Regions from separate parts of the Pseudomonas sp. GW704-F2 genome, predicted to be linked through region 2. Evidence: riboswitches for the same ligand, from Rfam matches in the RefSeq annotation. Region 2 holds a riboswitch; each other region holds the start of a gene.

Evidence for each region. Region 2 has a riboswitch for cobalamin ahead of AC07W0_RS29450 (ABC transporter substrate-binding protein). Riboswitches for the same ligand answer to the same signal wherever they lie in the genome.
Region 1: linked by a shared signal. The riboswitch ahead of cobO (cob(I)yrinic acid a,c-diamide adenosyltransferase) and the one ahead of AC07W0_RS29450 (ABC transporter substrate-binding protein) in region 2 are both predicted to bind cobalamin.
Region 3: linked by a shared signal. The riboswitch ahead of AC07W0_RS27090 (CbtB domain-containing protein) and the one ahead of AC07W0_RS29450 (ABC transporter substrate-binding protein) in region 2 are both predicted to bind cobalamin.

Annotation. Positions count from the first base shown of each region.
Region 1 covers NZ_JBWKXO010000004.1:68,827-73,593, reverse strand. The annotation lists gene AC07W0_RS04965 (PQQ-dependent sugar dehydrogenase) at 54-1,367, opposite strand; cobalamin riboswitch at 1,467-1,710, shown strand; gene cobO (cob(I)yrinic acid a,c-diamide adenosyltransferase) at 1,791-2,402, shown strand; gene AC07W0_RS04955 (cobyrinic acid a,c-diamide synthase CobB) at 2,399-3,766, shown strand; gene bluB (5,6-dimethylbenzimidazole synthase) at 3,763-4,413, shown strand; gene cbiB (adenosylcobinamide-phosphate synthase CbiB) at 4,410-4,767, shown strand, end outside.
Region 2 covers NZ_JBWKXO010000066.1:12,504-17,270, forward strand. The annotation lists gene AC07W0_RS29440 (M4 family metallopeptidase) at 1-559, opposite strand, end outside; gene AC07W0_RS29445 (DNA/RNA non-specific endonuclease) at 694-1,623, shown strand; cobalamin riboswitch at 1,659-1,853, shown strand; gene AC07W0_RS29450 (ABC transporter substrate-binding protein) at 1,968-2,978, shown strand; gene AC07W0_RS29455 (FecCD family ABC transporter permease) at 2,975-3,979, shown strand; gene AC07W0_RS29460 (ABC transporter ATP-binding protein) at 3,976-4,743, shown strand.
Region 3 covers NZ_JBWKXO010000048.1:35,039-39,805, reverse strand. The annotation lists gene cobM (precorrin-4 C(11)-methyltransferase) at 29-775, opposite strand; gene AC07W0_RS27100 (cobalamin biosynthesis protein) at 846-1,238, opposite strand; gene AC07W0_RS27095 (CbtA family protein) at 1,235-1,939, opposite strand; gene AC07W0_RS27090 (CbtB domain-containing protein) at 1,951-2,139, opposite strand; cobalamin riboswitch at 2,237-2,446, opposite strand; cobalamin riboswitch at 2,488-2,687, shown strand; gene cobW (cobalamin biosynthesis protein CobW) at 2,780-3,841, shown strand; gene cobN (cobaltochelatase subunit CobN) at 3,845-4,767, shown strand, end outside.

The DNA.
Region 1 (4,767 bases), on a different contig from region 2:
CGCTATCGTGGGCAAGTCGAATCGTCGCACCGCCCCTCCCACATTTGTAATAGTTACTTAGCCGCAGAAACCCGCCACACCTTATTCCCCACATCGTCCGCCACCAGCAAATCACCCTGCTTGTCGATGACCACGCCAACCGGTCGTCCCATGGCTTGTTCTTCGCTGTTGAGGAACCCGGTCAGCACGTCCACTGGCGGCCCCTTCGGCTTGCCGCCCTCGAACGGTACGAAGATCACCTTGTAGCCGCTGTGCGGCTTGCGGTTCCACGAGCCGTGCTGGCCGATAAACGCACCGTTGATAAAGGGCGCCGGGAGTTTGCTGCCCTCGGCGAAGGTCAGGCCCAGCGAGGCGGTATGTGGGCCTACGGCGTAGTCCGGCGCAATGGCTTTGGCCACCAGGTCCGGGTTCTGCGGTGTGACGCGTACATCCACGTGCTGCCCGTAATAGCTGAAGGGCCAGCCATAAAAGGCGCCATCCTGGACCGAGGTGATGTAGTCCGGCACCAGGTCGCTGCCGATCTCGTCGCGCTCGTTCACTGCCGTCCACAGCTTGCCGCTCTGCGGTTCCCAGGCCATGCCGTTCGGGTTGCGCAGGCCGGAGGCGAAGAGACGGTGCTGGCCGCTGGCGCGGTCGACTTCCCAGATCGCCGCGCGGCCTTGTTCCGCTTCCAGGCCGTTCTCGGCGACGTTGCTGTTGGAACCGACGCTCACATACAACTTGCTGCCGTCCTTGCTGGCCACCACGTTTTTCGTCCAGTGATGGTTGATGCTGCCCGCTGGCAGGTCGATGACCTTGCTGCCGGCGGCCTTGATCGCGGTTTCGCCGGTCTGATAGGGAAAGCGCAACAGCTTGTCCGAATCGGCCACGTACAGGTCATTGCCGACCAGCGTCATGCCGAAGGGCGAGTTGAGGTTTTCCAGGAACACGGTGCGGGTCTCCGCGACCCCGTCATGGTCAGCATCGCGCAGCAGGGTGATGCGGTTCGGGCTCGGCACGCCGGCGCCGGCGCGGCCCATGACTTTCTGCATCACCCAACCCCGCAGGCCTTTGGCGTCGTCCGGCTTGGGCGGCGCGTTGGTTTCCGCCACCAGCACATCGCCATTGGGCAGTACATACAGCCAGCGCGGGTGGTCCAGGCCTTCGGCGAACGCCGCCACCTGGGTGCCGGCGGCGGCCGTGGGCTGGGTGCCCGCCGGCCAGCCGATGGCCGGGGCGATGTTCACGGTGGGGATCAGGGTCTTGTTCGGCTCCGGCAATTGCGGCGAGGGCCCGGTGCCGTCGGATACCTTCAGGGTCGAGCTTTCGCCGCAGGCGGCGAGGGTGCCCGCGAGCATGATCAGTAAGGCGAGTCTTGTTTTATGCATGGTTTTCTCCTGGATGCCTGTAAGGGTAGAGGCGCCCGATGCGGCGATGGTTCAAGTGCAAGGCCAGCTTTAATTGACGCTCCACCCCCAACCCACTAACCTTCGCCGCTTGTTCCAGGTGCTCTGTGACCCACGGGTCGACTGAGTGAAACAGGGAAGCCGGTGAGTGAGCGCACTTGTACACAGTGCTGCCGCGATTCCGGCGCTGCCCCCGCAACGGTAAATGAGTCAAGACGGTGCTGTTTGCCACTGTATCGCCCGCGATATGGGAAGGCGCGCCGTCGGCGTGCGCTCTAGCGCGCCACTCATGAGCCCGGAGACCGGCCTGGATCATCCAACAGCATCACGGTGGGCGATGCTTGGCTGTCTGTTGTTGTTTTTTCCTGCCCGCCGTTTTTTGTCCAGCCCCAACGGAGAGCTGCCATGACCGATTCCCCCGAGCGCGACGAACGCCATCTGGCGCGCATGCTGCGCAAAAAAGCCGTGATCGATGAACGCATCGCCAATTCCCCGAACGAATGCGGCTTGCTGCTGGTGCTGACCGGCAACGGCAAAGGCAAGAGTAGCTCGGCGTTTGGCATGCTGGCCCGCGCCATGGGCCACGGCATGCAGTGTGGCGTGGTGCAGTTCATCAAGGGGCGCAACAGCACCGGCGAAGAACTGTTCTTCCGCCGTTTCCCCGAGCAAGTGCGTTTCCATGTAATGGGCGAGGGCTTTACCTGGGAAACCCAGGACCGCCAGCGCGACATCGCGGCCGCCGAGGCCGCCTGGGCGGTGTCCCGCCAATTGCTGCAAGACCCGAGCATCGGCCTGGTGGTGCTGGATGAGCTGAACATCGCGCTCAAGCACGGCTACCTCGACCTCGATCAGGTCCTCAGCGACCTTCAGGCCCGCCCGCCGATGCAGCACGTGGTAGTCACCGGCCGTGGCGCCAAGCCTGAACTGATCGAAATGGGCGACACCGTCACCGACATGGGCATGCTCAAGCATGCGTTCCAGGCCGGTATCAAGGCACAGAAAGGCGTCGAACTTTGAATCAGCCCCGCCATTGCCCGGCTGTCTTGATCGCCGCACCGGCGTCCGGCCAGGGCAAAACCACGGTCACCGCCGCGCTGGCGCGCTTGCACCGCAACCTGGGGCGCAAGGTGCGTGTGTTCAAATGCGGCCCGGACTTCCTCGACCCGATGATCCACGAGCGCGCCAGCGGTGCGCCGGTGTATCAATTGGACATGTGGATGGTGGGCGAGCAGGAAAGTCGCCGCCTACTGTGGGAAGCAGCGGGGGAGGCGGACCTGATCCTGATCGAAGGCGTGATGGGGCTGTTCGACGGCACACCTTCCAGCGCCGACCTGGCGCGGCACTTCGGTGTGCCGGTGCTCGGTGTGATCGATGGCACGGCCATGGCGCAGACCTTCGGCGCCCTGGCCCTCGGCCTGGCACGCTATCAGCCGGACTTGCCGTTCGCCGGCGTGCTGGCCAACCGCGTCGGCACCCTGCGCCATGCGCAATTGCTCGAAGGCAGCCTCACCGAAGGCCTGCGCTGGTATGGCGCGCTGTCCCGCGAGACTGCTATCGAATTGCCCAGCCGCCACCTGGGCCTGGTGCAAGCCAGCGAACTGAATGACCTCGACCTGCGCCTGGACGCCGCCGCCCAAGCGTTGGGCAGCAGTTGCGAGGTTGCGTTGCCGCCGCCGGTCACCTTTGCCGCACCGCCGGTAACCCGCACCGAACCGTTGCTGGCTGGCGTGCGGATCGCGGTCGCGCGTGACGAAGCCTTCGCCTTCACTTACGGTGCCAGCCTCGATCTGCTGCGGGCGATGGGCGCCGAGTTGAGCTTCTTCTCGCCGATCCATGATCGCCAATTGCCAGAAGTCGACAGTCTCTATCTGCCCGGTGGTTACCCGGAATTGCATCACCAGGCACTGTCGGAAAACACCGCGATGCTGGAGGCGATCCGTGCCCATCACGCTGCCGGTAAACCGCTGCTCGCCGAGTGTGGCGGCATGCTCTATCTGCTGGATTCGCTCACGGATGTCGACGGCCTCCGCGCCGGACTGGTCGGCCTGTTGCAGGGCGCTGCGGTGATGCAAAAGAAGCTCGCGGCGCTGGCTCTGCAAAGCGTCGAATTGCCCGAAGGCGTGTTGCGTGGGCACACCTATCACCACTCGCTGACCAGCACCGACTGGGTGCCCATTGCCCGTGGCGTGAGCCCCAATGGTGGGCGCGGGGCCGAGGCGGTGTATCGACAGGGGCGGCTGACCGCTTCCTACGTTCACTTTTACTTCCCCTCCAACCCCTGGGCCGTGGCCGCGCTGTTTGCGCCCGAGCGAGTCGCACCGCACGCTGCGCCACAGCACGAATCCACGGTGGGAGCGGGCTTGCCCGCGATAGGCTCATGACCGACAACGCTTTCCCCCAGGCCGAGCGCGACGCCGTCTACCGTGCCATCGCCGAACGCCGCGACATGCGTCACTTCAGCGGCGGTGACGTGGCTCCCGAACTGCTGCAGCGCTTGCTCCAGGCCGCACACCAGGCGCCGAGCGTTGGCTTGATGCAGCCGTGGCGTTTTATCCGCATCAGCGACCGCCTATTGCGTGGGCGGATTCAACAGTTGGTGGAGGAAGAACGCATACGCACCGCCGAGGCCTTGGGCGAGCGTTCCGATACGTTCATGAAGCTCAAGGTCGAAGGCATCCACGACTGCGCCGAAGTGCTGGTGGCGGCGCTGATGGATGAGCGCGAGCGACATATCTTCGGCCGGCGTACCTTGCCGGAAATGGACATGGCCTCGCTGTCCTGCGCGATCCAGAATCTGTGGCTGGCCGCGCGGGTCGAAGGCCTGGGCATGGGCTGGGTGTCGCTGTTCGAACCGCAGGCCCTGGCCGACCTGCTGGGCTTGCCGCCCGGCGCGAAACCCTTGGCGGTGTTGTGCCTGGGGCCGGTCGAAGCGTTCTATCCGGCACCGATGTTGCAGCTCGAAGGCTGGGCCGAACCGCGCCCGCTGAGTGACATGTTGTATGAAAATACCTGGGGAGTGCGTCAATGAGTGTGGCCTTGCTGTGTGTCGCTGCGGTGGCGCTGGATGCGCTGCTGGGCGAGCCCAGGCGCTGGCATCCGCTGGTGGCGTTCGGCAACTTCGCCGCGCGCATCGAGCAGCGTTTCAACAGCGGTGGCCGTGGCTGGCGCAGCCACGGCGTGACCGCCTGGTTTATTGCGGTGGTGCCGTTGACGCTTTTGGCCACCGCGTTGTCGTGGGCGCCTTACATCGGCTGGGTGCTGGAGATCCTCGCGTTGTACTGTGCCCTCGGCATGCGCAGTCTCGGCGAGCACGTGATCCCGGTGGCCCAGGCCCTGCGCCGCGATGACCTGGACGAAGCCCGGCGGCGCGTGAGTTACCTGG
Region 2 (4,767 bases):
AATACATCAGCTTGGCCTCATCCTCGGTCACACCGTGGGCCAACTCATGGCCAATGACATCAAGGGCTATCGTGAACCGGTTGAATAGCTGCTGATCGCCATCACCAAACACCATCTGGCTCGAGTTCCAGAATGCATTGTTGTAGTTCTGGCCAAAATGAACGGTCGCGTCCAGCGCCATACCGGCGTCGTCTATGGAGTTGCGGTCGAAGACCTGATCGAAAAAATCGAATGTGGCGCCCAACCCATCGTAGGCCTCGTCCACCGCCACATCACCACTGACGGGCTGCCCTTCGCCACGGATCAACTTGCCCGGCAGGCTATCGGCGCCCTCGGCGCTGTAGATCGAACGCCGTTTTTCGGCGCCCATGGGCAGGGCCATGTGGGCAGCCCCGTTGGCGGGTACGGCAACCATGCGCAACGAACGGAACGTGCTGTCTTTGGCGCGTGTGCGTAACGCGACTTCCCGTTGCGCTTTATCGCCGTTGCGGGCGATCTGGTCGAGCATGTATGGCGGGATCAGGCAGAAAATCGGGTTGCGATGCTGGCGAACACACATTGGCTGGCTCCATTTTGGCGTGAGGTGAACGTCCGGATAACCGTTCAAGAATAGTCCTGCCGTGGCGGCTTGGGCCAAATTGTCATGAAGCTATGCTGCAGTAGTGTTAATCCGAGGACTGCGAGGAACTTACAATGCCCCCACGCGCCACCAAAATCGACCTTTCGCACCGCCCCCGGCTCGCCGACCTGCGCCCGTTGATCGCAGCCGGCCCGAGCCTCATGGAGGCCCGGGCGGCGACTGCGCGTGTCACTGCGGCCAAGGACCTGCAGGACCGGCGCGGCTACGCTGAAGCGTTTCTCGACCGCTTCGTGGTGCCATGGCCCACGGTGGATGAAGCCCTGCTGGCTGACGTACAGCCGCTGCGCCTGGACTACACGCATTTCTCAGTGACCATGTCGCGCTCGAGGCGACTGGCACTCTACGTGGGCGCCAATATCGATGGCGCACAGCATGTGGATATCATCCGCAGCAACGACGCCTGGGCCTACGACGGCCGCCTGCCCATCAGCGCACAGGTGGGTGATGCGCTCTACACCGACAATGGCCTGGACCGCGGTCATCTGGTGCGCCGACAGGACCCCAACTGGGGTGACGCGGCCAACATCGCCAATGCCGACACCTTCCACTTCACCAACTGCTCACCGCAGATGAGCGGGTTCAACCAGAAGACCTGGCTGGAACTCGAGGACTACATTCTCGATAACACACAACGCTGGAAAGCCCGGGCCACGGTGTTTACCGGCCCGGTGTTGGCGGACGACGACCGCGTCTACCGGGGCGTTAAAATCCCCAAAGCGTTCTGGAAAGTGGTCGCCTACCTCAGCGACGACGGCAAGCCCTGCGCCAGCGCCTACATGATCGACCAAAACCGCGAGCTGGGTCAGCTCGACCTCATGTTCGGCCAGCTCAGAACCTACCAGCGCAGCGTGATTCAGATCGAACGCTTGACCGGTATCCGCTTCGCCAACCTGGCCGACTACGATGGTTTCAGCAATGAAGAGCGCGCCACGGGGACGCGAATTGAAGCGCTGATCCAGGGCCCTGAAGATATTCGTCTGTAACCGGGCGACCTAAGGCTATATCGCCCCGCCGTGATCGACTACCATACCGCGCCGGTTCCCAAACGGGACTAATAGGGAATCCGAAGCGCGGTACACCGCGTCAATCGGAACTGCCCCCGCAACTGTAGATGCCGAGCCCGCTCCCCCACTGCCACTGGACCCCGTCCGGGAAGGCCGGAGCGTGGCGACGACGCATCAGTCAGGAGACCTGCCGGCCCAGCAAAATCACTAACCGGCGGGGTGTCCGGGAAGGACATCCTTGCCTGCCTCACCCGCAGCGGTCGAGGGCGTGTTTCCGAACCGTACACCCCCTGTTCCAGGTACGGCTCCAAGGAGATTGCCCAATGCTGCCACGCGTTACCGCCCTGCTCACCGGCCTGGGCCTGTGTGCCCTGGCCCAAGCGGCCCCCACTCAGTACCCGCTGACGGTGGAGAACTGCGGCAGCAGCCTGACCTTCGCGCAAGCGCCCGCCCGCGCCGTGACCATCGGCCAGGCCGCCACCGAAATGCTCTATGCCCTCGGCGTGGGCGATAGAGTGGTCGGCACGTCGCTGTGGTTCAACAACGTGCTGCCACAGTTCAAGGCGCTGAACGACGGCATCGAACGCCTGGCCAATAACGAACCGAGCTTCGAGTCGGTGATCGCCAAGCGCCCGCAACTGGTGGCGGCCGAGCTGGAATGGGTGGTCGGCCCGCAAGGCGTGGTGGGCACCCGCGAGCAGTTTCATGAGTTGAAGATCCCCACCTACCTGCTGCCCTCCGACTGCGAAGCCAAGAACAACCGGGTGGGCGCCGACGGCACGCGGCTGGAGCCGTTCCGCATCGACACGATCTACAAGGGCATCCGCCAGTTGGCGGAGATTTTCGACGTGCAGGATCGCGGCCAGCAACTCAACGATGAACTCAAGGCACGCCTGGCCAAGTCCGTCGCCACCGTGCAAGGCAAGGGGCTCAAGCAGGCCAGCGCGCTGGTGTGGTTTTCCAGCGCCGAGATGGCCAGCGATCCCTATGTGGCCGGTCACAAGGGTGTCCCCGAATTCATGCTGCAAACGCTCGGACTGCGCAACGTGGTGCAGTCCGATGAGGAATGGCCCGCCGTCGGCTGGGAAACCATCGCCAAGGCCAACCCCACCGTGCTGGTGATCGCCCGCATGGACCGCCGCCGCTACCCGGCCGACGATCATGCACAGAAGCTCGCCTTCCTGCGCAGCGACCCGGTGACGCGCAACATGGACGCGGTGAAACACAACCGCATTATCATCCTCGACGCCATGGCCCTGCAGGCCAGCGTGCGGACCTTCGAGGGTCTTGAACAACTGGCTGCGGCCATCGACGGCTACGACCTGCCGAAATGATACGAACCCTAATCGCCCTGGCATTGCTACTGATCGCCGTGCTCGCCGGCGTGGCCATCGGCGAAACCGCCATCGCGCCGCAGGTGGTGTTGCAGGTACTCGCCAACAAACTGTGGGCGGCCGGCTACGTGCTGGACCCGATCGATGAAGGCGTGGTGTGGAACTACCGCCTGACCCGCGCCCTGGTCGCCGCCGCATGCGGGGCCGGGCTGGCCACCTGCGGGGTGATTTTGCAGTCGTTGTTGCGCAACCCCCTGGCCGATCCTTACCTGCTGGGCATCAGCGCCGGCGCTTCGACCGGCGCAGTCCTGGTGGTGCTGATGGGCGTCGGCGGCGGCTTGGTTTCGCTGTCGGTCGGTGCGTTCGGCGGGGCGATGGCGGCGTTTGCGCTGGTGGTATTGCTCGCGCGGGCCAGCGGTTCGTCCAGCGGCACCGGGCAGATCATCCTCGCAGGCATTGCCGGCTCGCAGCTGTTCAATGCGCTCACCGCGTTCCTGATCACCAAGTCGGCCAGCTCCGAACAGGCACGCGGCATTCTGTTCTGGCTGCTGGGCAACCTCAGCGGCGTGCGTTGGCCGTCGGTGTGGCTGGCGGTGCCGGTGGCGGTCGCCGGGTTGGCGGTGTGCCTGTGGCATCGTCGGGCGCTGGATGCGTTCACCTTCGGCCGCGACTCGGCGGCCTCCCTCGGCATCCCGGTGCGCCGCGTGCAATGGGTGCTGGTGGGCTGCGCGGCGCTGGTCACGGCGGTGATGGTATCGATTGTCGGCTCCATCGGTTTTGTCGGGCTGGTGATTCCCCATGCCGCGCGCCTGCTGCTCGGCACCGGGCACTCGCGCCTGTTGCCGGCCAGCGCATTGGGTGGCGCGCTGTTTCTGATCGCGGCGGATGTGCTGTCGCGCACCTTGATCAAGGGCCAGGTGATTCCGGTCGGCGTGGTCACTGCGCTGGTCGGCGCGCCGGTGTTTGCACTGATTCTGATCGGCCGGAGAAACCCTCGATGAGTGCGCCGGTATTGAGCTGCAGCGGGCTGGGCTTCAAGGTGCGGGAAGCCGAGTTGCTGCGGGATATCCACCTGGAGGTGACGCTCGGCGAAACCCTCGGGATCGTCGGCCCGAACGGCTCGGGTAAATCCACCTTGCTCAAACTGTTGGCCGGGTTGCGTAGCCCCGCTCATGGCGAAGTACGCCTGGGTGGCGAGCGCCTGGGCGAGCTGCCCCGCCGCACCGTCGCACAACGCCTGGCCGTGGTGGAACAACAGGCCGACACCGACGATGCCATTCGGGTGTTCGACGCTGTCGCATTGGGCCGCACCCCGTGGCTGTCAGCGCTGAGCCCGTGGTCCGAGGCAGACGACCGCATCGTGCGCCAGGCGCTACACGACGTGGACGCCATGCACTTGAGCAACCGCGCCTGGCGCAGCCTCTCCGGCGGTGAGCGCCAACGCGTACACATCGCCCGCGCCCTGGCGCAACGGCCACAGATTCTGGTGTTGGATGAGCCGACCAACCACCTGGATATCCAGCATCAACTGTCGATTCTCAAGGGCGTGCAGGCGTTACCCGTGACGACCTTGATCGCCCTGCACGACCTCAACCAGGCACTGACCTGTGATCGCCTGGCCGTGCTGGACCGCGGGCGTTTGGTGGCGCAGGGCAAGCCGCAGGACGTGCTGACGCCGCAGCGGCTGCAGGACACCTTCGGAGTGCAGGCGCACTACCTGACGGACCCGTTTGACGGGGCGCAGATTCTGCGACTGCGCGCTTAACGGCAACACCGTTCAAATGTCGGC
Region 3 (4,767 bases), on a different contig from region 2:
TTTTATGTTTGTTTTTTGATGTTTTTGATTAGGGGCGGTACAGGTGTACATGCCCGGCCCGATACAGCGACGACGCGCTGAAACTGTCACTGGCCAGCACCCGACCCACCACAATCAGCGCCGTGCGCCTGAAGCCTTTGGCCGCGACTTTGTCGGCAATGTCCGCCAAGGTGCCGACAGCCCAATCCTGATCCGGCCAGGTCGCGCGGTGTACCACGGCAATCGGGCAATCCGCGCCATAGTGCGGCAGCAGTTCGGCGACGATCTTCTCCAGGTGATTGACCCCCAGATGAATCGCCATGGTCGTGCCGTGACGGGCCAGGCTGTCGAAGTCTTCACCGGCGGGCATGCGGGTTTTATCGGCGTAGCGGGTGAGAATCACGCTCTGGGCGATGTCCGGCAGGGTCAGTTCAGTCTCCAGCAGCGCCGCGCAGGCGGCCACGGCGGTGACGCCGGGAATGATCTGGAACGCAATGCCCAGCTCGCGCAACAGGCGGATCTGTTCGCCAATTGCGCCGTACAGGCTTGGATCGCCGGAGTGGACCCGCGCCACATCCTGGCCCTTGGCATCGGCGGCCTTGATCAGCTCGATGATCTGTTCCAGGTGCAGTTCGGCGCTGTTGACCACCTGTTCGGCCTGATGCCCCTCCAGTACCGCCGCCGGCACCAGCGACCCTGCATAGATGATCACCGGGCAACTGCGGATCAGCCGCTGGCCTTTGACGGTGATCAATTCCGGGTCGCCGGGGCCGGCGCCGATGAAGTAGACGGTCATGGAGAAATCCTGTGAAAAAACGCGCGAGCATGAGGAACGCTCATGATCGGAAGCGGCGATTATCGCGGTTTCAGTCGACGCAGGCCAATGCCAAGGTGGCCCGGGCGGATTTTTTGCGCGGGACCAACAGGCGCGCAGGGGCGCCGCCGAGTTGTTCGGCCAGGGCCAGGGCGGCGCTTTCGGCGATGCCGTAACAACCGGTATGGGCAAAGGCGACGGCAGACCTGTGGCTCAGGCGGTCGTCATACATCGCCAGGTGCGCCGCGCTGAAGCAGTGCAGCGGCAGGTTCAGCCATTGGGCCAGGGCCAGCAAGCCCGGTTCATCCTGCTTGCGATCAAGGCTGGCCAGGGCGGTGATGCGATGGCGCTCGATACCGCCCTCGGCGAGGGCGGCGTCCAGCAGGTCCAGCAGGGCTTGAAACTCGCAGCCGCGCTGGCAGCCCAGGCCGACCACGAGGGTCATGCGGTGTATCGATCGTCGCGGTTGCGGCGAAACAACCAGGCGCTGATCAGCCCCAACGCCAACCAGAACGCGATGTTGGTCAGTTGCGAGGCGATCTTGAACTGTGCTTCCAGGGCCTCAGGGGCCAGCATCGAATGCACTTCAGGTTGCGGAGCGCCAATCACATGAGGCACCACGAGGATCGCCGCGCCCAGCGCCTTGAGCAGCCAGTTGCCACCGAATACCAGCAGCGCGATACCGGCCGCGGTTGAGGCCGCCGTGCCGATCCACCAGATCTGCCGTTGTGCCAGGTCGGCAGCGGCAGTGCCCGGCAATTCCGGCGGCAGGCCCAGGGTTGGCGCCAGCACGAAGGTTGCGTAACCGGCCAGGCCCCACAGCAGGCCTTGAGCCGTGCGAGTCGGTGCGCGCAGGGTGTAGAGCCCGGCGAGCATCAAGGCGAAACCGACCGCCACCACCAGATTGCCGCCAGTGGTCGACAGCACGCGCTGCCAGCCGTCTTCCGGCTCCCAGGCTTCGGCGTCATGGGCGTGTGCAGCGGTGCCGGCGGCGTGCTCGTGTACCACTTGCGTCGCGGCCGGGGCTTTTTCAAAGGTTTCCGCCTGCATGATTAGCGGGGCGACCCAGAAACTTTGCAGCAAGGTCAACAACAGGGCGGCCAGCAGCCCACTGAAACCTGCGGTTTGCGCAATACGCTTGATCATGTCGGCAGGTCTCAATGGCACGGGAACGCGGCGCTGTGGCGGGTATCGTGGGCGGCGTTGTGTACCGCTTCGATATGCGAGAACCCGGCGAAATACACCAGGCACGCGCCGAGGATCGAAGCGCCGATGGCGGCGCCCAGGCGTTGGCTCAGGGTGGCGGTGCTGCTGGTGCTAGACGAGGTGCTGCTGATGATCGACATGGCGCGTCCCTTCAGGGGTTCAGGGTGACACGAGCGCATGCAAAACCCGCGAGCCAGGCACGCAGGGTTCAAACAGCGCCCGCCCACCGCGGGTTTGTTAGATGATTTTTTTCGGGCCGGTCTCCGGGCTTGCGAGGGGGCTCTTGAACTGAGTCCTGAAAGCATCGCCTTCCCATGCACAAAGCACAGTGGCTGTGACGCTTCGCTCGCTTACCGTTGCGGGGGCAGCACCGGACTGGTCATATCGCTATGACGCACCGGTTTCCCGTTTCACCCTGTGAAGGGCACCCGAAACAAGGTGTGTAGGAAAGCATGCAGGGCGACGGTAGTCAAATTGACTGAGCCCCTGTAGCCTTGCACCCTCGAGGTTCTTCGGCCCAGGCCGAAGCTAAGAAGGGAACGCGGTTCAAGCCGCGGCTGCCCCCGCAACTGTGAAGGGTTTATCTGACTGCCACGCCACTGCCATCAAGGCGGGAAGGCGCAGCCAGCGCCGGTCGCAAGACCCGCAAGCCCCAAGCCAGGAGACCTGCCTCGCAACCGATTTTTCAATTCAACCGGGCGGGGTGATCCGGTGACGAAATCTGCTGCTGCGCGTCGCGCAGGGCCTATCGTCCCGTATGCCCGCCCCCAAGGGCATCCGATGAAAACACTGGCCAAACTCCCCGTCACCATCGTTACCGGCTTTCTCGGCTCGGGCAAAACCACCTTGCTGCGCCATATGCTCGATAACGCCCAGGGCCGTCGCATCGCGGTGATCGTCAACGAGTTCGGCGAGCTGGGCATCGACGGTGAAATCCTCAAGCAGTGCTCCATCGGTTGCACCGAGGAAGAAGCCAACGGCCGCGTGTATGAACTGGCCAACGGCTGCCTGTGCTGCACCGTACAGGAAGAGTTCTTCCCGGTGATGCGCGAACTGGTTGCCCGTCGCGGTGACCTTGACCATATCCTCATCGAAACCTCCGGCCTGGCCCTGCCAAAACCCTTGGTCCAGGCGTTCCAGTGGCCGGAAATCCGCAACGCCTGCACGGTCGATGCGGTGATCACCGTGGTCGACAGCCCCGCCGTGGCGGCCGGTACCTTCGCCGCCTTCCCGGATCAGGTCGACGCCCAGCGCAAACTCGACCCGAACCTGGACCACGAATCACCGCTGCATGAACTGTTCGCCGACCAACTGGCCAGCGCCGACCTGGTGATCCTCAACAAGTGCGACCTGATCAGCCCCGACGACCTGGCCCGCGTGCGCCTGGAAGTCGCCGAAGAGTTGCCGCCGGCGGTGAAGATCATCGAAGCCAGCAGCGGTCGGGTGCCGCTGGACGTGCTGATCGGCCTGGGCGCCGGCTCCGAAGAGCACATCGACGGCCGCCACAGCCATCACGATCATCATCACGAAGGTGAAGACGATCATGATCACGATGCGTTCGACTCCATTTCCATCGACTTGCCCCAGTCCGACGAAGCCCTGCTGCTCGACGCCCTGATCCAATTGGTGGTGCAGCACGGCATCCTGCGCGTCAAAGGCTTCGCGGCGATCCCGAACAAGCCGATGCGCCTGCTGATCCAGGGCGTGGGCACGCGCTTCGACAAACACTTCGACCGCGCCTGGAGCGCCGACGAAGCGCGCATCACGCGCCTGGTGCTGATCGGCCAGGACCTCGACGCGGCGGGCCTCGAAGCGCAATTGCGCGCCGCCCTCAGCGTTTAACCCATGCACCTGCTCAGGACCCAGCCCGGCGGTTTCGTCGCGGACGACAACATTGCCGACCTTGGGCAAACCCCCGCCGAGCTGGTGATCCTGTGCAGCGGCGACTCCAGCCTGGCGCTGCTGGCCGAAGCGGCCCAGCAGTTGCCCGAGGATTACCCGAGCCTGCGCCTGGTCAACCCGATGCAGGTGCAGAACCATGCATCGGTGGACCTGTACGTCGATGAAGTGCTGCGCCACGCCAAGGTCATCCTGATTTCCCTGCACGGCGGCATCGGCTATTGGCGTTACGGCGTCGAGCGCCTGGTGGCGTTGGCCGAGCGCGGGGTCACGCTGATCCTGGTGCCGGGGGATGACCGCCCCGACCCGGAACTCAGCGGCCTCAGCACCGTGGATGCCGCAGCGCGTGACCGCCTGTGGCAGTTCCTGCGCCAGGGCGGCCTGGGTAATGCGCTGGATTTTTATCGCTGCCTGGCCAGCGCCTACCTGGGCCGCGACTATGCCTGGGCCGAGCCGCAAACCCTGGCGCGCAGCGCGATTTATCACCCGCGTAAAGCCAATGCGTGCCTCAACGACTGGCAGTTGGATTGGAATCCTGAGTGCCCGGTGGCGGCGGTGCTGTTCTACCGCTCCCATCTGCAAGCGGCCAATACCGGTTTTATCGATGTGTTCTGCCAGCGTCTGCAGGCGGCGGGCCTGAATCCGTTGCCGATGGCAGTGGCCAGTCTGAAGGAGCCCGGCTGCCTGACGGTGGTCGAGGACTGGCTGGATGAGGTCGGGGCGGCGGTGATTCTCAACACCACCGGCTTTGCCCAGTCCAGCCCCGAAGCACCGCATTTGCGCCCGTTTCGCCGCAATATCCCGGTGATCCAGGCAATTTGCGCCCAGGACAACCAACCCGCCTGGCAGGCCAGCGAACAAGGCCTCGG